Regions from separate parts of the Streptosporangium sp. NPDC051022 genome, predicted to be linked through region 3. Evidence: riboswitches for the same ligand, from Rfam matches in the RefSeq annotation. Region 3 holds a riboswitch; each other region holds the start of a gene.

Region 1 (7,085 bases), on a different contig from region 3:
GCTGGTCACGACGGCGTGGACCGCCGGGGAGAGGGCGGTGCTGTACCGTCCCGCGCTCGCGGGGCACTGACCGGAGGTTCTCACGGGCGGCCCGCGAGTGTTCGTGAAGTGGGCTTCCGGGGCAAAGGAACGTCTCTCAGGGACAGGAGATCGTGTCCCGCCTCATCGCAGGAGGCGGGACACGGCCTATCCGCACTCCCGCAGCGCGGGTTCGGGTACGGAAACCTTGCCGTTACTCACCGTGCTCACGGTCGTGACCACCGCCCAGACCGTGGTGATCTCACCCTCGTGTCTGACCCCCCAGCTGGCGGCCAGATACTCGACGATACCGAGTCCCCTGCCCCCCAGAGAGGAGAGCGTGGGACGTCCCGCCCGCGGTTCCGTGGCGGCCCCGCCGTCACTCACCGCTACTTCCACGTGCTCGTCGGTCCAGCGCCACGCCACTCTGATCTGTCCGGACGGCAACGGATGCGCGTGCCTGAGCGCGTTGCTCAGCAGCTCGCTCACCACGAGGACCGCGTCGTCTATCGCGGTCTCGTAGACTCCCCATTCCTGCAGGTCAGAGCAGAGGCGTTGGCGTGCGACAGCGACGCTGGACGGTGCATAGGGCAACAACACGACGCTCGACGCACTCACCTCCCCGTATCCCTGTTCCCCCTGAGGAACACACCCCAGTACGACCGAAATGCCCCGTTGGCCGGTCTTAGAAACCGAGCACCAATTACAGCTTGTGTACATTCGACAATAGATCAGCTCATCCGTTACCGGCTCGTTACCGGATCGGCGTGTCGGTCAGGTAAGGGCGCCCGGCGTGTCGGCAATGCGCAGTGCCAGCCGCATCCTGGTACCGCCTCCGGGACGGGGATGCGCCGAGACCTCTCCGCCCTGCGCGCGAGCCAGGCTCCGCACGATGTACAGACCGAGACCGACTCCGCCGAACCGGCGGCGGTCGCCGCTGTCCACCTGGACGAAACGCTCGAAGATCCGCTCCCGGCTCGCCGGCGCTATGCCCACCCCCTCGTCGTCCACCACGACTACCACCCAGTCACCGTCCGCCCAAGCCTCAACCCTGATCAGGCCACCGTCCGGTGAATATTTGAACGCGTTCTCCAGTAACTGGCCCAGCACGATATCGGTGGCGAGTGCGTCACCGGATACCGGGGGCAGGTTTTCAGGGACAATTACCTCAACTCTATGCACATCGGACAGAACCGGCAGGCCCAGCGTGGCGGCCCGGAGCAGTTCGCCCAGGTCGATTCCCTCGATCCTGAGCATGAGCTCTCCTGCCCCCGCGCGTGAGCCCAGCAGGAGGTTGTCCATGAGCTTGCCGAGGGAGCGCGCCCGCTCGGCGATGATGTGCACGGCGGCGCGGCGCTCGGTGTCGGCCATCCCGTCCCAGCGCGCGTCGAGGGTGCCCGCGAAGCCCTGGACCACCGTGATCGGGGTGCGCAGCTCGTGGCTGGTCGTGGCGAGGAAGAGGTCCTTGGCCTCCTCCAGTTCCTTGGCCCGGGTGACGTCGCGGAAGTCGACCACGATCTCGCCCGTCTCCACGATCTCCGCGCAGAGCACGTCCAGCCAGGCGCCGGAGGGGAGCTGCAGGGTGAGCTTGTCGCCCGGCTCCGGCAGCGGGAACGGCGGCGGACCGCCGATCACCTCGCCCGCGTCGAAGCCGGTCAGCTCGGTGGCCGCCGGGTTCCACTGGATGATCCGGCCCCGGACGTCGAGCACGGCGATGCCGTCGGCGCTGGCGTCGAACACCGCCCGCTGGTGGGCGCGCTGCCGTACGACCTCCTGGTAGGCCATGGCGTTGCCGACGGCGATCCCGGCGTGCCCCGCGAGCAGTTCCAGCAGCTCCAGCTCCACGTGCCCGGCCTTGTGCTTGGCGAACAGGGCGTACAGCGCGCCGTACGGCCTGCCGCCGACCGCCGCCAGACCGAGCGCGATGGTGTGCAGGCCGGGAAGCTGCGACCAGATCAGCTCGTCGAGGCGGGCCTGGTCCCCGGTCTCCAGCATCACGGTCCTGCCGGTGCGCAGCAGCTTGCCCACCAGGCTGGTGCGCATGTGGGCGGTCGAGTCGCGCAGCGACTCGGGAAGCCGGTGACTGGCCACCAGGCGCAGCCGGTCGCCCTCGATGAGCACGAACCCGCCCGCGTCCGCCCCGGTCAGCTCGGTGAGGCTGGCCGCGATCCGGTCGAGCACCGCGGGCAGTTCCCGCTCGGCGTTGATGTCGGCGACCACGTCGGTGAGCCTGCGCACGAGCCGCGCCCTGCGGACCACCCGGTCCTGGGCGCTCTCGTCGTCCTGGACCAGGTGGTAGACGCTGACGTAGCCCAGCAGCGCGCCGGCGTCGGAGCGCAGCGCGCTGGTGTCGACCCGCACGTCCAGCAGGTTGCCGTCCCGGCGGAAACGCTTGGTCCGCAGGGAGACCTGACCGCCGGTACGGACCCGTTCGAGGACGGCGTTGTGCTCGGCCGTCAGCTCCTCGGGCACCACCGGAGCACGGCGTCCGACCATCTCCGCGGCCGACCAGCCGAACAGACGCTCGGCGGCCGGATTCCACACCAGGACCGTCTGATCTCGGTCCAGGGCGACTATCGCGTTGGGCGCACCGGCGACGACCGCCCGGCCGATGCCCTCGTCACTTTCGGCCCTGTCGTCACCCACACATCCATAGTGCCGTGTCAACTGGCCTGATCTTGGCACTTCGTCCGCATGTGCTGACACTCGTTGGGGGGATCCGTCCGATACGCTGCGGTGACCACACGCCTGGATACCGAAGGGTGGGGCCATGTCATCCGGCGACCTCGACGCATTGCTTCGGGTGACCTCGCCCACCTACATGGGGAGCGCGCACCCGGACATCGCGTTCGGCACCCTCGACGGCCCGGTGGGACGGCTGACCCTCGCGGTGACGCACCGGGGCGTGGTGGCGTGCAGCTACGAGAACGAGCACGTCATCTTCGAACGCGTCAGCAGGGCGGTCGGCTCGTTCATCGGGCCCGACCCCCGGCGGCTCGATCCGGTCCGCCGGGAGCTGGACGCCTACTTCTCCGGCAGGCTCCGCGCCTTCACCATCACGATCGACCTGCAGCTGGCGACCCCGTTCGCCAGGACCGTGCTGCAGATGATGCTGGCGGTGCCGTACGGGACGGTGACCACCTACCGCGAGATCGCCGAGCGGATCGGCAGGCCGCGGGCGCTGCGGGCGGTCGGCAACGCGCTGGGCAGCAACCCGGTCTGCGTGATCGTGCCCTGCCACCGGGTGGTCGAGAGCGAGGCCGTCCTGGGCGGTTACGCGGGGGGCCCGACCGCCAAGGAACGGCTGCTGCGCGTCGAGAGAACGGCCGGAGGCCGTTCCCCCCGCCTCTCGTAGCGGGGAGAACGGCTCCCGGCCTCCCGCGGTCTGCCGCCCTGCCTCCCGGATCACCGGGCCCCTCGGTGTCCCCCCGTGTCCCCCGGTGTCCCCCGGTGTCCCACGGTGTCCCACGGCCTGTCACGGTCCGGACGGACGGCGGCGCAGCGCTCCCAGGGCCAGCGTGACCAGGCCGGCGACGAGGAAGGCGCCGACGGACGCGCTCATCCAGGGCTGCCGGGTGAATCCGACGGCGTCCCTGACACCGTCCCAGATCGCCGCCCACCAGGACACCTGCGAGGAGGCCGCCAGCAGCCACCAGGTGACGAAGCCCAGCGCCCACGGCAGCACCATGAGCCAGCGGGAGGGCGCGTCCTGTGAGGTGTCCCAGTCCCTGCCTCCGCCGAGCAGGAAGTAGTCCACCGCCAGCACGCCGAGCATCGGCACGAACACCGCGCCGATGATGCTGAGGAAGGCGCCGTAGGAGTTCACGTCGACGACGAGGGCGACGGCCGTGGTCAGTACGCCGATGGCCACGGAGAAGACGCGGCGGTCCACCTTCGGCATCAGGTTCTGCAGTGACATCGCGGTCGAGTAGACGTTGGCGAAGGACTGGTCGGTCTCGCGCAGCACGAGGATCCCGAAGAAGAGCGCGCCCAGCGGAGCCGCGACGAACGGCGCGAACACGGCGGTCGGCTCGTTCTGCACCGCGCCGTGCCCGGCGAGCGCCACCGCGTAGACGCCGACGGCCAGGCAGGCCACCTGACCGAGGGTGTAGCCGCCGACGACTCCGGTGAAGGCCGCCCGGGTGGAACGCGAGTGCCGGGCGTAGTCCGCGGCCACCGGGACCCAGGAGACCGACAGGGCGACCACGAAGTCCACGGCCGCGGCGAAGGCGTCCCACGAGCCGCCGCTCTGGGCGGGGGTGTCGCGCAGGAAGATCACCGCGAACCAGGCGATGGAGATGACCACGCCGACCGTGACGAACCGCCGCAGGAGCCTGATGGCACCCAGCGGGTAGATGGTCAGCGCGGTCGTCAGCGCTCCGGCCGCGATCGCCCAGACCGCGTAGGGGACGGAGGAGCCGAAGATCGCCTGGGCGCCCATCGCGACCACCCACAGCTCGAACGCGCCCCAGCCGATCATCTGGATGATGTTGAGCACGGTCGGGACGTAGGAGAGCTTCGCGCCGAACAGCCCGCGCAGCAGTACCATCGCGGGCCGGCCGGTCTGTACCCCGGGGACCGCGGCGAGGCCGACCATCGCGGTGCCGATGAGGCTGCCGACGAGGGCGGCGAGCAGTGCCGCGCCGAAGGTGAGCGGGTTGTCGTCGAGCAACGGGTTGATCAGGAAGAGCGCGAAGGAGAACCCGAGCAGACTGACGCCCAGGTTGGCCCAGAACGCGCCCTGGTCGAGCATGCCGAGGGTTTTCGGAGGAGCCTGGTCGAGGGTGAGGGGTGCCTCGGCATGCTTGGAATGAATGACGTCAGACGTCACGACGTGCTCCCTACGCCGGCATTACCCGGACAGGTTCATGCGGTCGGCAGCGGCGGTAGCTGCCCTCTCAGCCCGGTTGCCCCGAGCTCCCGCGTTGGCTTACGTGCCGAACCGGGATCAGCCCGGTTCGCGCCCCAATGATGCACCATTTGCCCGATCTCGGCTACCACCCCCCTGGCGAGGGACATGGCACGGCGCGCCCGCCGCATCCCCCCGTCCGCTGGCTGAGCGCCCTCGACATGCCCCAGGGCCGCCCGGGTCGGGAGAGTCGCCCGAAGGAGACGCTGATTCCCCGCCGAGGTGTTCTCGGTGAGAGCTTGTGAAGCGGCGTGCTCAGCGTGCTCCCGGCTTGTCCGGCAGTCGCACGACGGCGGTACCGGCCTGGGACTCGCCGAACCCCCAGCCTGCGACAAGGGAGCAGCCGGCCGCCTCCAGGACATCGGTCCACGGCCAGTGGCCGGTGCCGCAGTAGAAGCCGCCCTTGCTGCGCGCGTCGTCCTCGGCGAGGCAGAGCATGCGGAGATGGTCGCGGAGCGCGGGATGCGTGACCGCGCTCAGCCTTTCCTCCCAGGGCTCGTCGGCGGAGCAGGCGTCGTCCACGTCGTGAATCGACACCAGGTGTTCGGGGCCGCGCTCGGTGAACGTGGCGGCCCGCATCGCATCGGTGAGAGTGCCGTCGGTGGCGACACGCAGCAGCACGGTCAGCCAGCTGTTCAGTTTCCTGGATTTCTCGTCGGTCAGGTCGACGCCATGGCGGCCCAGGAGCGGTCCCAGCTCCGCGCCGTGCACCAGCGCTTCACCGGCCTCGTCGACCGAGGAGACGACCCGCAGGTCGGCGACGAAGGCGTCGTCGAACGGCCGGGGGCCCTTGTGGCCGCCGTCGCCCCACGGTCCCGTTCCTGCCAGAAGTTCGGCGTCGAAGCGGAACAGCGACTCGCTCAGGTCGAACCGCCATGTCCAAGGGGAGAAGGGGTACTCACCGTCCGAATCCGGAAGGTGCCTGGGCTCCCGGCCTGACAGCGCGTCAGGGGTGGCCCAGGGATTCGGGAACAGGAACTCGTCGAGGGGGTCCGAGGCGTAATACACCCCGTATCCGGCGGCGGGGTCGACGGCCGGCTTTCCACCGAGCAGTATCTCGAAGGCACCGGCCAGCGCGGCACCCCACCCGCCGAGGTCGGTCGCCGGGTCCGTCTCGGGTGTCACGATGAGCACTCCTTTATGTCGTGTCGCGCGGGTTGACGCAAGGTATCGGCCGCCGTCGGCACCCTCCGTGAAGCCAGCCCGTACGGCCTCCGGAACATACCCCCTGCCCGGGGAAACAGAAGCCCCACGAGCCGGCCCGGCACCGGGTCCCCGAAGTCCGTCTCTCGACAGCCGTTCGTCTCACCGCCCGCCCTCAGCGTCTCGGTCGCGACCCGAGGCGGCACGACCGGGTGACAGCCGCGTGAGGGCCGGACGGGACACCCGGGAAACCGCTCGCGGGGAGCGGACGTCGCGACTCCGCCGGTCCGGCGCCGGGAGCTCAGGCGACGAACGGGTCCTGGCCGCTCTCGCTGACCATGGGGCGGCCCGCGAAGCTCCACGACTGCATGCCGCCGCCGACGTTGATCGCGTCCCAGCCGACGTGGTTGAGCCAGGCGGCCGCGTTCGCGGAACGACCGCCGACACGGCAGACCACGTAGACGGGCGCGTCCTTCGGCACCTCACCGACGCGAGCCTGCAACTCGCCCAGCGGGATGTGGACGGCACTGGGCGCGTGACCCGCCCGCCACTCGTCGTTCTCGCGCACGTCAAGCAGGAACGCGCCGTCCGGCACGGCCTGCGCCTCGACCTCAGGAACACTCATGTCCTCATTGTTCCAAGTCCCTCGACCAATGGGGAACAAAGCCCTCCGACCGGCCCTATCTCGTCCACAAGCGGCCACGGACCGTATGCAGGCACGCGGACTTCGCCCCACTTGTCCCCTCACCCGTTGACGAGATAGACAACCTGGTTTACCTTCTGAGAAAGACAACAAGGTTTACCATCTGGAGGATCCATGACCATCGCGGACCTGGCCGGGGCCCCGGTCTTCGACAACGGCGGCATGACCGTCCGCTCGCTGGCCGTCCCCTCCCGGGGCTCGGCGGAGCTGGCCGTCTGGTCGATCGACATGGCGCCCGGCATGACGAGCCTGGAGCACACCGTGGATCGCGAGGAGGTGTTCGTCGCCCACTCCGGGCGGATGATCGGCACC
Region 2 (7,085 bases), on a different contig from region 3:
CCGGGGCCCGGTCCGGCCGTCTTTCGGACATCTCCGGATATCCGTACGGACATCCTCCGGACATCCCCGGAGCCCTCCCCGGCGTCCTCGACGCCCAGCCGGGACGGCCGTCCGGAAACCTCCCCCGCACGGGTCCCGTGGCCTCCTCACCTCCTATGGGGCATCCGCGGACAGAACCCCATCCTCCGGGCCGATAATCTCGGTGCATGACCGCTTCCGCAGCCGCGCTCGACACCATCCGTTCCGAAGTGGATCGCTCCCTCAGGGAGTTCGTCGACCGGCAGCGCCCCCAGGTCAACGCCCCCGAGCTCGCCCCGCTGCTCGCCGCGGCCGAGGACTTCCTGGCCGGCGGCAAGCGGCTGCGGCCCGCGTTCTGCTACTGGGGCTGGCGCGGAGCGGGCGGCGGCGACGACCCCGCCGTCTTCACCGCCGCCGCGTCGCTGGAGCTCCTCCAGGCCAGCGCCCTGGTGCACGACGACCTGATGGACGCCAGCGACCTGCGCAGGGGCATGCCGTCGGCTCACCGCAGGTTCGAGTCACTGCACGAGAAGGCGGGCTGGCGCGGCTCGGCCGAGCAGTTCGGGCAGGGCGCGGCCATCCTGCTGGGCAACCTGATGCTCATCTGGTCCGGGGAGATGTGGCGTGGCAGCGGCCTGCCCGAGGAGTCGCTGGCCGCGGCCCGGCAGGTCCACGACCACATGCGCACCGAGCTCATGTGCGGGCAGTACCTCGACCTGCTGGAGCAGGCGCACGGCGCCAACACCTTCGAGAGCGCGCTGCGGGTCGCCCTCTTCAAGAGCGGCAAGTATTCGGTCGAGCAGCCGCTCAGGCTCGGCCTCGTGCTGGCCGCGCGGGGGCGCGAGCCGTGGATCGACCGGCTCTGTGAGGAGTACGGCCGCTCCGTCGGCATCGCCTTCCAGCTCCGCGACGACATCCTCGGGGTGTTCGGCGACCCGGCGGAGACCGGCAAGCCCGCCGGGGACGACCTGCGGGAGGGCAAGCGGACGATGCTCATCGCCCGCACGCTCGCCGCGGCCTCCCCCGCCCAGGCGAGGACGGTGAACGACACGCTCGGCGATCCGGAGCTGGACGCGGCCGGGGTCGGCGGGCTGCGCCGGATCATCGAGGAGACCGGGGCGCTCGCGGCGTGCGAGGACATGATCAAGAACTATCTCGACGACGCCCTGAGCTCGCTGGACGACGCCCCGATCACCGCGGAGGCACGTACGGCCCTGGCCGACCTGGCCGTGGCCGCGACGTCCCGCCGCACCTGAGGCGGGACTCTCCGGACTCTCCAGGTCGGATCCGCCGCCCCGGATCCTCCGGCGACCGGGCACGGGCCCGGGCACCGGGGGTCCGGGGACGGACGGATCCGGAGATCAGGCGGGTCCGGCGGCCAGGCGCCGGTGGAACTCCTCCGCCACGGCCTTCGGGTCGTCCGCCTCGGTGATGGCCCGCACGACCACGACCCGGCGCACGCCGTACGACATGACCTCGTCCAGGTTGGACAGGTCGATGCCGCCGATGCCGAACCAGGGCCGCTCGGTGTCCAGTGCCGCGGCGTGCCGGAGCAGCGCCGGGCCCGGGGCGGTCCTGCCCGGTTTGGTGGGCGTCGGCCAGATCGGGCCGCAGCAGAAGTAGTCGACTCCGGACTCGGCCGCCGCGGCTGAGACCTCCTCCGGGGCGTGAGTGGAACGCCCGATGAGGATGTCGTCGCCGAGCATGTCCCGGGCGATCCGCACCGGCAGGTCGCCCTGACCGAGGTGGAGCACGTCGGGACGGGCCGCGTAGGCGATGTCCGCCCGGTCGTTGACCGCCAGCAGCTTGCCGTGGCGGTCGCAGGCGTCGCGGAAGACCTCGAGGAGCGCGAGCTCCTCACGTGCCTCGAGGCCCTTCTCTCTCAGCTGGACGATGTCGACCCCGCCCGCCAGGGCGGAGTCGAGGAAATCGGCCAAGTCTCCCCGGTCACGGCGACCGTCGGTGCACAGGTACAGGCGGGCGTCAGAAACCGAGGGCCTGGGCACGTCTCTTGACCTCGGTGTGGCGGCCCGCGACGATCGCGTCCACCGGGGACCCCGGCAGGGTCTCGTCTGGAGTGAACAGCCAGCGGAGCGACTCGACGTCGTCGTATCCGGCGTCGAGCAGCACGGTGAGCGTGCCCGGCAGTCCCTTCACGACGTCGTCGGCGGCGAGGAAGGCCGCGGGGACCTGTGGCTCGCCACCGCCCCGTCGAACTCCGATGAGCTTGCGGTCCTTGAGAAGTTGCTTCGCGCGACCGGCGCTGAGGTTGAGCCTCCGGGCCACCTCGGTCAGGGTGAGCCACTCGCCCACCAGCTGGTCTGTCTCCCGATCGATCTGCGCAACAGAAAGCGTCACGAATCCACCACTACCACATCGCGCCCTTCGCCAAACACCTGGCGGCGAGGTTACGCCACCGTGCAATCGCGCAACGCTACCGCGGTATCGGCCAGGCGGTCGACGGCCAGGCGCTGCCCGCCCTCGATGAGACGGCGTCCCTGGAGCAGATCCCGGGGGCGGTTCACCGCGAGCACGGCGACGAGCCTGTCGTCCTCGCCGACCCAGCAGACCCCCCACCTGGGGTCGGCCTCCGGGTCGCCACGCAGGATCAGGCGCTCGCCGTCGTGGTGCCCGGCGTACTGCACCATGTGGCCGAACTGCTCGGACCAGAAGTAGGGCACCGGGTCGTAGACCGCGTCGCCGCCCAGGAGCGCGGCCACGGCCACCTCGGGGGCGCCCAGCGCGGTGTCCCAGTGCTCGACCCGCAGGCGGCGGCCGTACCGGCGCGACCACCAGGCGGCGCAGTCGCCGGCGGCGACCACTCCGGGCAGCGCGGTGCGCAGGTGCTCGTCGGTGACGACGCCGTTGTCGAGCTCGACGCCGGAACCCGCCAGCCACTCGACCGCGGGCCGCACGCCCACGCCGGTGACGACCACGTCGGCCGTGATCCGGGAGCCGTCGGCCAGGGTGAGCCCGTCGTGGTCGACGGAGGCGACCTGGGCGCCCAGGCGCAGCTCGACGCCCGCCTGGGCGTACCAGGAGGCGGTGTGCGCGCCGACGGGGCCGAGGGCGGCCGCCAGCGGGCAGGCGGCGGCCTCGACGACGGTCACCTCGCAGCCCGCCCTGCGGGCGGCGGTCGCGACCTCGGCGCCGATCCAGCCCGCCCCGATGACGGCCACGCTCCTGCCGGCGACGAGCAGGGACCGCAGCTCAAGCGCGTCGTCGATGGTGCGCAGCACGTGCTGCGCACCGTCGCCGCGCAGCCGGATCGGGCGGGCCCCGGTGGCGATGACCAGCCCGTCGTAGGCCAGCTCGCCCTCGGTGGTCTCGACCACGCCGGGGCGCAGTCCCTTGGCGGCGACGCCCGCGCGGAAGTCGACCTCCAGGGCGTCCAGATCGGAGTCGACGATCGTGGAGTCGGTCTCGCCCAGCAGGACGGACTTCGACAGCGGCGGGCGATCGTAGGGGCGGTGCGCCTCCTCGCCCATCAACGTGATCGTGCCGGCGAACCCGCGGGCTCGTAACGCCTCGACACTGCGTACGCCGGCCAAGCCGGCGCCAACCACCACGACATGATTCACAACTCACGAGCCTAAGCGGCCAGGCCGACCCTCTGCCATTAGCTGTTTGATAACGAAAACGGTATTTAGCTCGCATCCAACGCAGTGAGGGTGTTGTTCCAGCCCTTAGGGTGGGAGCGAACAGACGCGCGGGAGCCCGGAACGCACCGGGCTGAGAGGAGGGCTGCGGCACGACGAGGACCGGCGCGAGCCGGGTGACGTGCGAGAACACCGTGCCAGACCGGCACGGCCGCGGCACGGCTCCTGGTGGTGGCGGATTCGGACGTGACCGTAAGCGGGCCCTCGACCGCCACGAACCTGATCCGGGTCATGCCGGCGAAGGGAGCGGAGACTTATGTCACACCACTTCGATCTGCTCGTCATCGGCGGCGGCGTGATCGGGCTGTCGGTGGCGTGGCGCGCGGCCAGGCGAGGGCTGAGGACGGCGGTGGTCGATCCGGCCCCGGGCTCCGGGGCCTCCCACGCCGCCGCGGGCATGCTGGCCCCGGTCAGCGAGGTCACCTACACCGAGGAGCCCCTCCTGCGGCTGGGCCTGGCCTCGTTGGACAGGTGGCCCGCCTTCGCGGCGGAACTCGGCGCGGACAGCGGGCTCGACCTCGACTACCGCACCGACGGGACGCTGGACGTCGCCTTCGGCGCGGACGACCTGGCGGCCCTGGACGAGCTGGCGGCGTTCACCGAGAAGCTCGGGCTGCCCGCCGAGCGCCTGACGGGCCGCGAGTGCCGCCGCCTGGAGCCGATGCTCGCGCCGTCCGTCCGCGGCGGCCTGCTGGCGGGCGGAGACGCCTGGGTCGACCCCAGGAGGGTCACCGGGGCGCTCCTGGCCGCCCTGGCCAGGACGGGAGGGGCGCTGGTGCGCTCCCGCGTGGCCGGCGTGGAGACGACCGCGGGGACGACCGCGGGGACGGAGACGGCGGGGACGGGGACGGGGACGGGGACGGGGACGGTCACCGGGGTACGGCTCGCGACCGGCGAGATCATCGGCGCCTCCCGGGTGCTCCTGGCCGCCGGGGCCTGGTCGGGCGCCCTGGAGGGGTTGCCGGCCGAGGCGGTGCCGCCGGTGCGGCCGGTCAAGGGCCAGATCATGCGGTTGCGCTCCCCCTCCCGGATCCTGCAGCGGTGCGTGCGCGGCGTCGTGCACGGCTCCTCCGTCTACCTGGTGCCGCGCGGCGACGGGGAGGTCGTCGTCGGAGCCACCCAGGAGGAGATGGGCTTCGACACCCGGGTGACGGCGGGAGGGATGTGGGAGCTGCTGCGCGACGCGCGGGAGCTCGTCCCCGGCGTCACCGAGCTGGAACTCGGCGACGTGGTCGCGGGCCTGCGCCCCGGCACGCCCGACAACCTGCCGCTGGTCGGCCCCACGATCGTGCCCGGCCTGTCGCTGGCCACCGGGCACCACAGGGGCGGGGTGCTGCTCGCCCCGCTCACCGCCGACCTCTGTCTCGGCGACGCGGACGGCGAGCTGTCGGCGAGCTGCTCTCCGCTGCGTTTCCAGGAGCGCCGATGAGTTTCCAGGAGTTCTGATGAACGTGACGATCAACGGCACCGCCCACGAACTGCCCCCGGGGGCGACGGTGGCGCAGGCCGTACAGAGGCTGACCGAGCTCAGGAGCGGCGTGGCCGTCGCGGTGAACGACGAGGTGGTCTCGCGCGGCGCGTGGGACTCCACGTCGCTCACCGAGGCCGACCGGGTCGAGGTGCTCACCGCGGTGCAGGGAGGTTGAGGAACATGAACGACGATCTGCTTCTCGGAGGGGAGAAGTTCTCCTCCCGGCTCATCATGGGAACCGGGGGCGCTCCCTCGCTGGACGTTCTGGAGCAGGCGCTCGCCGCCTCGGGCACCGAGCTGACCACGGTCGCGATGCGGCGCCTCGACCCGTCCGCGCGGGGTTCGGTGCTCGACCTGCTGCGCGGGCGCGGCATCAAGGTCCTGCCGAACACCGCGGGCTGCTTCACCGCGGGGGAGGCCGTGCTGACCGCGAGGCTGGCCAGGGACGCCCTGGAGACGAACTGGGTCAAGCTGGAGGTCATCTCCGACGAGCGCACCCTGCTGCCCGACCCCATCGAGACCTTCGACGCCGCCGAGCGGCTGGTCGCCGACGGCTTCGTGGTGCTGCCGTACATCGGCGACGACCCCGCTCTGGCCCGCAGGCTCGAACAGGCGGGCTGCGCGGCGGTGATGCCGCTGGGCGCGCCGATCGGTTCGGGGCTGGGCATCAGGAACCCGCACAACATCGAGCTCATCGTGGAGGCCGCGAACGTGCCGGTCATCCTGGACGCGGGGATCGGCACGGCCAGCGACGCCGCCCTGGCGATGGAGCTGGGCTGTGACGCGGTCCTGCTGGCGACCGCGGTGACCAGGGCGCAACGGCCCGACCTGATGGCCCAGGCCATGCGCTCGGCGGTCGTCGCGGGCCGTCAGGCCCGGCTGGCGGGGCGGATCCCGCGGCGCCGCTATGCTGAGGCTTCCTCCCCCATGGTTCCGTAGAAAACAGCCAACTTCTGCGCATCGGTTTCGAACACGGGGACCCTGTGAGCGCCAAATCGCCCGTAAACTCTGCCGGGTGGACACGACGCTTACGGACCCCCTGGTCGGGAGGCTCCTCGACGGGCGTTACCGCGTTGAGTCCCGGATCGCCCGGGGCGGGATGGCGACCGTCTATCTGGCTCTGGACGTCCGGCTCGACCGCACGGTCGCCGTGAAGGTGATGCACCGCACCCTCGCCGAGGACCCCGCCTTCGTGCGCCGGTTCATCGGCGAGGCCAAGTCGGTCGCGAGCCTGTCGCACCCCAACGTGGTGCACGTCTTCGACCAGGGCACCGACGGGGACAACGTCTACCTGTCGATGGAGTACGTTCCGGGACGCACCTTGCGAGACGTGCTCCGCACCCGGGGCAGGCTGCCGGCCCGGGAGGCGCTGGAGGTCATGATCCCGGTGCTCGCCGCGCTGGGCGCGGCCCACCAGGCCGGGATGATCCACCGCGACGTCAAGCCCGAGAACGTCCTGCTCGCCGACGACGGCCGGGTGAAGGTGGTGGACTTCGGCCTGGCCCGCGCGATCGAGGCCACGAACCAGACGCGGACCGGCGTCATGATCGGCACCATCGGCTACATGTCGCCGGAGCAGGTGACCGCCGGCGCCGCCGACGCCCGCAGCGACGTCTACGCGGCCGGGATCATGCTGTTCGAGCTGATCACGGGGCGCCAGCCGTACGAGGGCGACACCCCCATGTCGGTGGCCTACCGGCACGTGCACGACAGCGTGCCCGCGCCCTCCTCGCTGCTGCCGGGCACGCCCCAGCTGCTGGACGCCCTGGTGGCCCAGGCGACGGCCCGCGACCCCGCGATGCGCCCGGCGGACGCGACCGCGCTGCTGGTCGCCGCGGTCGAGGCGCACCGGACGCTGCCCCGGGAGAGCGGTCCCGCGCCGTCGGTGCCCACCGGGCCCGTCGGCCCCGCCGCCTCTCCCCAGGGCCCCCCGCCCC
Region 3 (7,085 bases):
TCTTCACCAGGTCGGGCTCGTCGACCCCCGCCTCGTGCACGTTCGTGGTCGAGTGCTCGGGGGCGGCCGTCTTGGCCTGGCCCGACGCCATGTCCGAGCGCGCCTCGGCGTACATGATCTGCGGGCCCCCCAGCCCCCACGGCCCGACATTCTTGGCCGTCGCCGCCCGCAGCCCGGCGAGCATGTCGTCACAGCCGCTGTAGGAGACAAGCTTGATCCTTCCCAGGTCGGCGGCCGGTGCCGTCCGGCTCGCGCCCGACCCTGTCTCCGTGGAAGTGCACCCCGTGGCGAGCAGCGCGGTGGCGAGGGTGACGGCGCCCACCGTGCGGATCGATGTCCTCATGCCCCCTTGACGGATCGAAATCGCGTCCGGTTCACCCCGTTACCGCCCGGTAGTCAGCGGAGTGCGGCCGGAATATTCTTCGACCATGGCTGCCACACTTGGAACATCCCGGACACTCGACCCGGCCATGATCGAACGCGTCGTCCGGCATGTGACCTCCGGCGGGAAGACACAGTCGATCACCGCGCCCTTCACCGGGGAGACCCTCGTCGAGCTGCCCGTCTCCACCGCCGACGACGTCCGTGCCGCCCACGCCAAGGCCCGCGCGGCCCAGCGGGCCTGGGCGGCGCTGCCCGTGAGCGAGCGGATCAGGCCCTTCCTGCGCATGCACGACGCCATCCTCGACCGGCGCGAGGAGATCCTCGACGTGGTCCAGTGGGAGACCGGCAAGGCCCGCAGGCACGCCTTCGAGGAGGTCGCCGACGTCGCGGGCTGCACGCTCTACTTCGCGCGGCGGGCCCCCGGCCTTCTCGCACCCCAGCGCAGGGCCGGAATCTTCCCGCTGGCGACGAAGGTGGTCGAGATACGCCAGCCCAAGGGCGTCGTGGCGCTGATCTCCCCGTGGAACTACCCGCTCACCCTCGGCGTCACCGACATCGTCCCCGCCCTGATCGCGGGCAACGCCGTGGTCCACAAGCCCGACACCCAGACCGCGCTGTCCACGCTCTGGACGATCGACCTGCTGGTCTCCCTCGGGATGCCCCGCGAGATCTGGCAGGTCGTCCTCGGTGACCCCGCCGAGGTCGGCGAGCCGCTGATCGAGGAGGCCGACTACGTCGCGTTCACCGGCTCGACCAGGGGCGGCCGTAAGATCGCCGAGGCGGCGGCGGCGAGGCTGATCGGCTGCTCGCTCGAACTCGGCGGCAAGAACCCGATGGTCGTGCTCGACGACGCCGACCTCGACATGGCGGCCCAGGGCGCGCTGCGCGCCTGCTTCACCAGCGCCGGTCAGCTGTGCATCTCCATCGAGCGGCTCTACGTGCACGACAGCGTGTACGACGCGTTCGTCGACAGGTTCGTCCGCCAGACCCGGAACATGAGGCTCGGCTCCGGGCTCGACTGGAGCGTGCAGATGGGCTCGCTCACCTCCCGGCGTCAGCTGGAGGCGGTCAGCGCCCACGTGGACGACGCCGTCGCCAAGGGGGCCAGGGTCCTGGCCGGCGGGAAGGCGCGCCCGGACATCGGCCCGCTGTTCTACGAGCCCACGGTCCTGGCCGACGTGGACGAGAGCATGAGCCTGTGCCGCGACGAGACCTTCGGTCCCGTCGTCTCCGTCTACCGCTTCCACGACGACGACGAGGCGGTCGGCAGGGCCAACGACACCCCCTACGGCCTCAACGCCTCCGTCTGGACCCGGAACCTGGCGCGCGGCCGGGCGGTGGCCGCCCGCATCAAGGCGGGAACGGTCAACATCAACGAGGGGTACGGCTCCGCCTACACCTCCTACGACGCGCCCATGGGCGGCATGAAGTCCTCCGGCCTCGGCCGCCGCCACGGAACCGAGGGCCTGCTGAAGTACACCGAGGTGCAGACCATCGCCAGCCAGGCGTCCTGGCTGGGCTTCGAGCCGATCCTCGGCATGACCTACGACAAGTACGCCGACACCCTCGCCGGGCTGCTCAAGACCATGAAGAGGCTCCACCTGAAGTAGGCGGCCCGGAGCGGGCGACGCGATCCCCCGGGGGAGCCGTCCTCCGGGGGTGCCGTATCCCGGGGTGGGGACATGACGGTCCCGGGGCGGCCGGGCCGTACTCCGGGGGGCGTGAGACCCGGGGTGAGCCTTGTCCCGTCCCGGGGATCGCGGACCCCGTTATCCCATATGTGGGGGTTGCGGCAATGGGACGGTTTCGGGTTAACGTCGTGAGGACCGACGCGGGAGCCCGGCGCACCGGGCTGAGAGGGCGGCTGAGACGGCCGTCGACCGCATGAACCTGACCGGGTAATGCCGGCGTAGGGAGTAGTCGTCCTATGGTTTCACCTGCCCGAAGAACGGTTTCGCCTGCCCGCAAGACCTATCTCGTCGGCTCGCGGCCCGACATCCGCGTGCCGATGCGGGAGATTCCGCTGACCAACGGATCCGCCGTCGTCCTGTACGACACCTCGGGCCCGTACACCGACCCGGACCACGTCGCCGACCCCGAGAAGGGACTGCCGCCGCTGAGGGCGGCCTGGCGTCCCTCCGGTGAGGCGCTCTCCCCGGGTGGGACGGTCTCCCCGAGTGGGACGGTCTCCTGCGGAGGGACGGGTCCCTGCGGCGGGACGACGGTCCCGGGCTCCGGCCGGTCCACGGGCCTCACCCAGCGGGCCCGCGCCAGGCGCGGGGAGATCACGCCGGAGATGGAGTTCGTCGCGTTGCGCGAGGGCGTCGCGCCGGAGTTCGTCCGCGAGGAACTGGCCCGTGGCCGCGCCGTACTGCCCGCCAACGTGAACCACCCGGAGAGCGAGCCGATGATCATCGGCCGCAACTTCCTCGTCAAGATCAACGCCAACATCGGCAACTCGGCCGTCGCCTCCTCGATCGAGGAGGAGGTCGAGAAGATGCGCTGGGCCACCCGCTGGGGCGCCGACACGATCATGGACCTGTCGACCGGGAAACGGATCCACGAGACCCGCGAGTGGATCCTGCGCAACTCCCCGGTCCCGGTCGGCACCGTGCCCATCTACCAGGCGCTGGAGAAGGTCGGAGGCAGGCCGGAGGACCTGTCGTGGGAGATCTTCCGCGACACGGTCGTCGAACAGTGCGAGCAGGGCGTCGACTACATGACGGTGCACGCCGGGGTGCGCCTGGCCTACGTGCCGCTCACCGCCCGCCGCAAGACCGGGATCGTCTCGCGGGGCGGCTCGATCCTCGCCGCCTGGTGCCTGGCCCACCACGCGGAGAACTTCCTCCACACCAACTTCGCGGAGCTGTGCGAGATCCTCGCCGCCTACGACGTGACCTTCTCCCTCGGCGACGGACTGCGCCCCGGCTCCATCCACGACGCCAACGACGAGGCCCAGCTCGCCGAGCTGCGGACGCTGGGGGAGCTGACCAAGGTCGCCTGGGAGCACGACTGCCAGGTCATGGTCGAGGGCCCCGGCCACGTCCCCATGAACAAGATCAAGGAAAACGTCGACCTGCAGACGGAGCTCTGCTCCGAGGCGCCGTTCTACACCCTCGGCCCGCTGACCACCGACATCGCACCCGGCTACGACCACATCACCTCGGCCATCGGCGCCGCGATGATCGGCTGGTACGGCACCGCCATGCTGTGCTACGTCACCCCGAAGGAGCACCTCGGCCTGCCCGACCGCGACGACGTCAAGGCGGGCGTGATCGCCTACAAGATCGCCGCCCACGCGGCCGACCTGGCCAAGGGACACCCGGGGGCCCAGGCGTGGGACGACGCGCTGTCGGAGGCCCGCTTCGAGTTCCGCTGGGAGGACCAGTTCAACCTCTCCCTCGACCCGGACACCGCGCGCTCCTTCCACGACGAGACCCTCCCCGCCGCCCCGGCGAAGACCGCGCACTTCTGCTCCATGTGCGGCCCGCACTTCTGCTCCATGCGGATCACCCAGGACGTGCGCGCGTACGCGGAGACGAACGGCCTGTCCGACGGTGAGGCACTGACGGCCGGGATGCGGGAGAAGGCCGAGGAGTTCCTCCGCAACGGAGGCCGCGTCTACCTCCCCCTGCCCTCCCCACCCCAAGAGGACTAGCCCGCTACTCCCCGGGGACCCGCAGTTCCCCTGGGGGACCCGCAGCGGCGCGATCCTTCGGGCGCGCCCACGGGCGCGGCGCGGTGACACTCATCCCCGCTGTGTTCGCGTCTACCCTGGGCGCCGGTACGGCGGGCGGTGGAGCGGGGTGGACCGGCGCCGATGAACGGTGCTCCGCCTGGTGAGCCTTTCCAGCCGCCGTGTTGGTGCTGTGACCGGAAACGTTCACCGGGTCGGGCGCCCGCTCATCGGCGCCGATCCGCTTCGTTTCACGACCCGCCGTACCGGCGCTCGGAGGGGCACGAACGCGGTGGAGGTAAGTGGTCGCCGGGCTAGGCGAGGCCGCCGCTTGCCCGGAGGTTCTGGCCGGTCATCCAGCGGCCGTCGGGCCCGACGAGGAAGGCGACCACGTCGGCGATGTCGGCGGGGGTGCCGAGCCTGCCGAGCGCGGTGACGGAGGCGACCCGCTCCAGGGCCTCGGCCGGGTTGGTGCCGCGCAGCAGGTCGGTGTCGGTCGCCCCGGGCGAGACCGTGTTGACCGTGATGCCGCGCGATCCGAGCTCCCTGGCCGCCACGGCGGTCAGCTGCTCGATCGCCCCCTTGCTGGCGGCGTAGGGCGCGTTGCCCGGCGCGGGGCGGACCGTGTTGACCGTCGAGATGTTGACGATGCGGCCGTCGTCGCGCATGTGCCGGGCCGCGTACCGCATCGTCAGGAAGGTCGTCTTGGCGTTCACCCTCATCACGTCGTCGAACACGGCCTCGTCGGTGTCGGCGATGGGCGCGACCCGAAAACTCATCGCGGCGTTGTTCACCAGGATGTCGAGCCCGCCCAGGCGCTTCTCGGCCATCTCCATCAGCCGTTCGGCGGCCCCCGGCTCGGCCAGGTCGAGCCGGATCCCGTGCGTCCCCTCCACCGTCGCGGTGATCTCGGCCGCGGCCGCGGCGCTGGAGGCGTAGTTGAACACCACCTCGGCGCCGTCCCGCGCCAGCCGTTCCACGATGGCCCTGCCGATGCCCCGTGACCCGCCGGTCACGACCGCCGCCTTCCCCCTCAGCTGCATCAGGCCAGCGTCGCATCCGGCGGCCCCGGGGACAAGATCGAACCAGGAGTGTCGCCGGTCTTCCGGTACGGGGTCAGCCGGAGTCGCCCGGGGAGATCAGACCGGTCTCGTAGGCCAGGACGACGGCCTGGACGCGGTCGCGGAGGCCGAGTTTGGACAGGATGCGGGCGACGTGGGTCTTCACCGTCGTCGTACCGAGGGTCAGCCGGTCGGCGAGTTCGGCGTTGCTCAACCCGGTGGCGAGCAGGCGCAGTACCTCCAGCTCCCGGGGCGTCAGCTCGGACAGGTCGCGGTGCAACATGGCCTTCGCCTCGTCTCGGCGGGCGAAACGCTCGACCAGGCGGCGGGTGATGGACGGCGCGAGCAGGGCGTCACCGGAGCGCACCAGCCGGATCGCGGCCACCAGGTGCTCGGGCGTGACGTCCTTGAGCAGGAAGCCGCTGGCGCCCGCGGTGAGGGCGGCGTAGACGTACTGGTCGAGGTCGTAGGTGGTCAGGATGAGCACGCGGGTCTCCTCCGCGCCGCCGCCCAGGATCCTCCGGGTGGCCTCCAGTCCGTCCATCCGTGGCATCCGGATGTCCATGAGCACCACATCGGGCCTGGTGCGCCGTACGGCGGCGACCGCCTCGGCGCCGTCGGCCGCCTCGGCCACCACCTCGATGCCGTCGACGGTGAGGATCATCCGGAACCCGGTGCGGACCAGCGCCTGGTCGTCGGCGATGACGACGCGCAGCGCCCCGCTCACGGGGCCGTCCACGGGGTGAGGCGCGCCGGCCGGTTCGGGGCCGTCCACGGGGCCGTCCACGGGGTGAGGTACGGCGGCCGGTTCACGCGGCAGTCCAGGGCAGGCGGGCCACGAGGCGATAGCCGCCGCCTCCCGGCCCGGCGTCCAGGGTTCCGCCGTAGAGGGCCAGCCGTTCGCGCAGCCCGATCAGCCCCCGGCCGGCGCCGGTCCGAGAAAGGGGGTCCTGCGAGAAGGACGCCTGCGAGGGGACGGTCCGTGAGGAGGCGGCCCGGTTTCCGCCGGTGTCGGTGACCTCGATCTCCAGCCAGTCGCCGTCGTGGCCGATCACGACGGAGGCCGCCGCGCCGGACGCGTGCTTGAGCGTGTTGGTCAGGGCCTCCTGTACGACGCGGTAGGCGGCCAGGTCTACCCCGGGAGACAGCGGGCCGGGCGGCGGCGACAGGGTGACGTCCACCGGTGTCCCGGCGGCCCGGATCCGCTCCACCAGGGTGTCGAGCTGGTCGAGTCCCGGCTGCGGTTCGAGTCCGTCGTCGACGGCGTCGTAACGTCCGCTGTCCGGGCCCGAGAGCAGGCCCATGACATGGCGCAGCTCGGCCAGGGCGGTCCGGCCGCTGGCCTCGATCGCGAGCAGGGCCTCCTCCGACAGCTTCGGGTCCGCCTCCATCACCTTGCGCGCCGCACCGGCCTGGATCACCATCACACTCACATTGTGGGTCACCACGTCGTGCAGCTCCCCGGCGATCCGGGCGCGCTCCGCCTCGACGGCCCTGCGCGTGGCCTCCTCCTGGGTCCGTCGCAGCTCGTCGAGCCGACGCCGGCTCGCCCGGAGACGCCGCTGCCAGAAGTGGACGAGGCTCGCGGAGACCCCGGCGCCGAGCAGTACGACGAAGGGGCCCAGCCAGCTCGGCAGCTGCGGGGTGACGTCCCGGAAGGCGGCCCCGGCCAGTACGGCGGCGAGCAGGAGACCTGCCAGCGCCGGTATCCGGTTACGGCTGTGCGCGACGGCGCTGTAGGCGGCGACGGCGCAGGCCAGCACGGTGATCCAGGTCACGCCCTCGCGTGTGACCAGCGCCGCGGCCAGCACCGTCCAGAAGACGGCGAGGGGATAACGGCGCCTGACCGCCAGCGGCAGTGCCGTCAGTAGCACCAGGAAAATGGACGGCTCGTAGGTCCCGGGAACGAGGGGTTCGGCCGGAGGGGGGACGGGGAGCGGCCCCTCATCGGAAACAGGGAGTGG

The links. Region 3 has a riboswitch for thiamine pyrophosphate ahead of thiC (phosphomethylpyrimidine synthase ThiC). Riboswitches for the same ligand answer to the same signal wherever they lie in the genome.
Region 1: another riboswitch for thiamine pyrophosphate. It lies ahead of AB0N02_RS41235 (cytosine permease); the one in region 3 lies ahead of thiC (phosphomethylpyrimidine synthase ThiC).
Region 2: another riboswitch for thiamine pyrophosphate. It lies ahead of thiO (glycine oxidase ThiO); the one in region 3 lies ahead of thiC (phosphomethylpyrimidine synthase ThiC).

The regions. Positions count from the first base shown of each region.
Region 1 is NZ_JBFBCF010000041.1:29,660-36,744, forward strand. It holds gene yidC (membrane protein insertase YidC) at 1-70, shown strand, start outside; gene AB0N02_RS41220 (ATP-binding protein) at 187-636, opposite strand; gene AB0N02_RS41225 (PAS domain S-box protein) at 793-2,664, opposite strand; gene AB0N02_RS41230 (methylated-DNA--[protein]-cysteine S-methyltransferase) at 2,789-3,373, shown strand; gene AB0N02_RS41235 (cytosine permease) at 3,494-4,849, opposite strand; TPP riboswitch at 4,840-4,952, opposite strand; gene AB0N02_RS41240 (hypothetical protein) at 5,183-6,052, opposite strand; gene AB0N02_RS41245 (rhodanese-like domain-containing protein) at 6,372-6,695, opposite strand; gene AB0N02_RS41250 (cupin domain-containing protein) at 6,888-7,085, shown strand, end outside.
Region 2 is NZ_JBFBCF010000023.1:33,175-40,259, forward strand. It holds gene AB0N02_RS31045 (polyprenyl synthetase family protein) at 207-1,274, shown strand; gene thiE (thiamine phosphate synthase) at 1,380-2,024, opposite strand; gene AB0N02_RS31055 (Rv2175c family DNA-binding protein) at 2,002-2,376, opposite strand; gene AB0N02_RS31060 (FAD-dependent oxidoreductase) at 2,427-3,599, opposite strand; TPP riboswitch at 3,835-3,941, shown strand; gene thiO (glycine oxidase ThiO) at 3,934-5,106, shown strand; gene thiS (sulfur carrier protein ThiS) at 5,123-5,323, shown strand; gene AB0N02_RS31075 (thiazole synthase) at 5,329-6,087, shown strand; gene pknB (Stk1 family PASTA domain-containing Ser/Thr kinase) at 6,164-7,085, shown strand, end outside.
Region 3 is NZ_JBFBCF010000001.1:761,635-768,719, forward strand. It holds gene AB0N02_RS03575 (beta-propeller domain-containing protein) at 1-343, opposite strand, end outside; gene AB0N02_RS03580 (succinic semialdehyde dehydrogenase) at 429-1,994, shown strand; TPP riboswitch at 2,206-2,317, shown strand; gene thiC (phosphomethylpyrimidine synthase ThiC) at 2,312-4,042, shown strand; gene AB0N02_RS03590 (SDR family oxidoreductase) at 4,375-5,103, opposite strand; gene AB0N02_RS03595 (response regulator transcription factor) at 5,177-5,860, opposite strand; gene AB0N02_RS03600 (histidine kinase) at 5,931-7,085, opposite strand, start outside.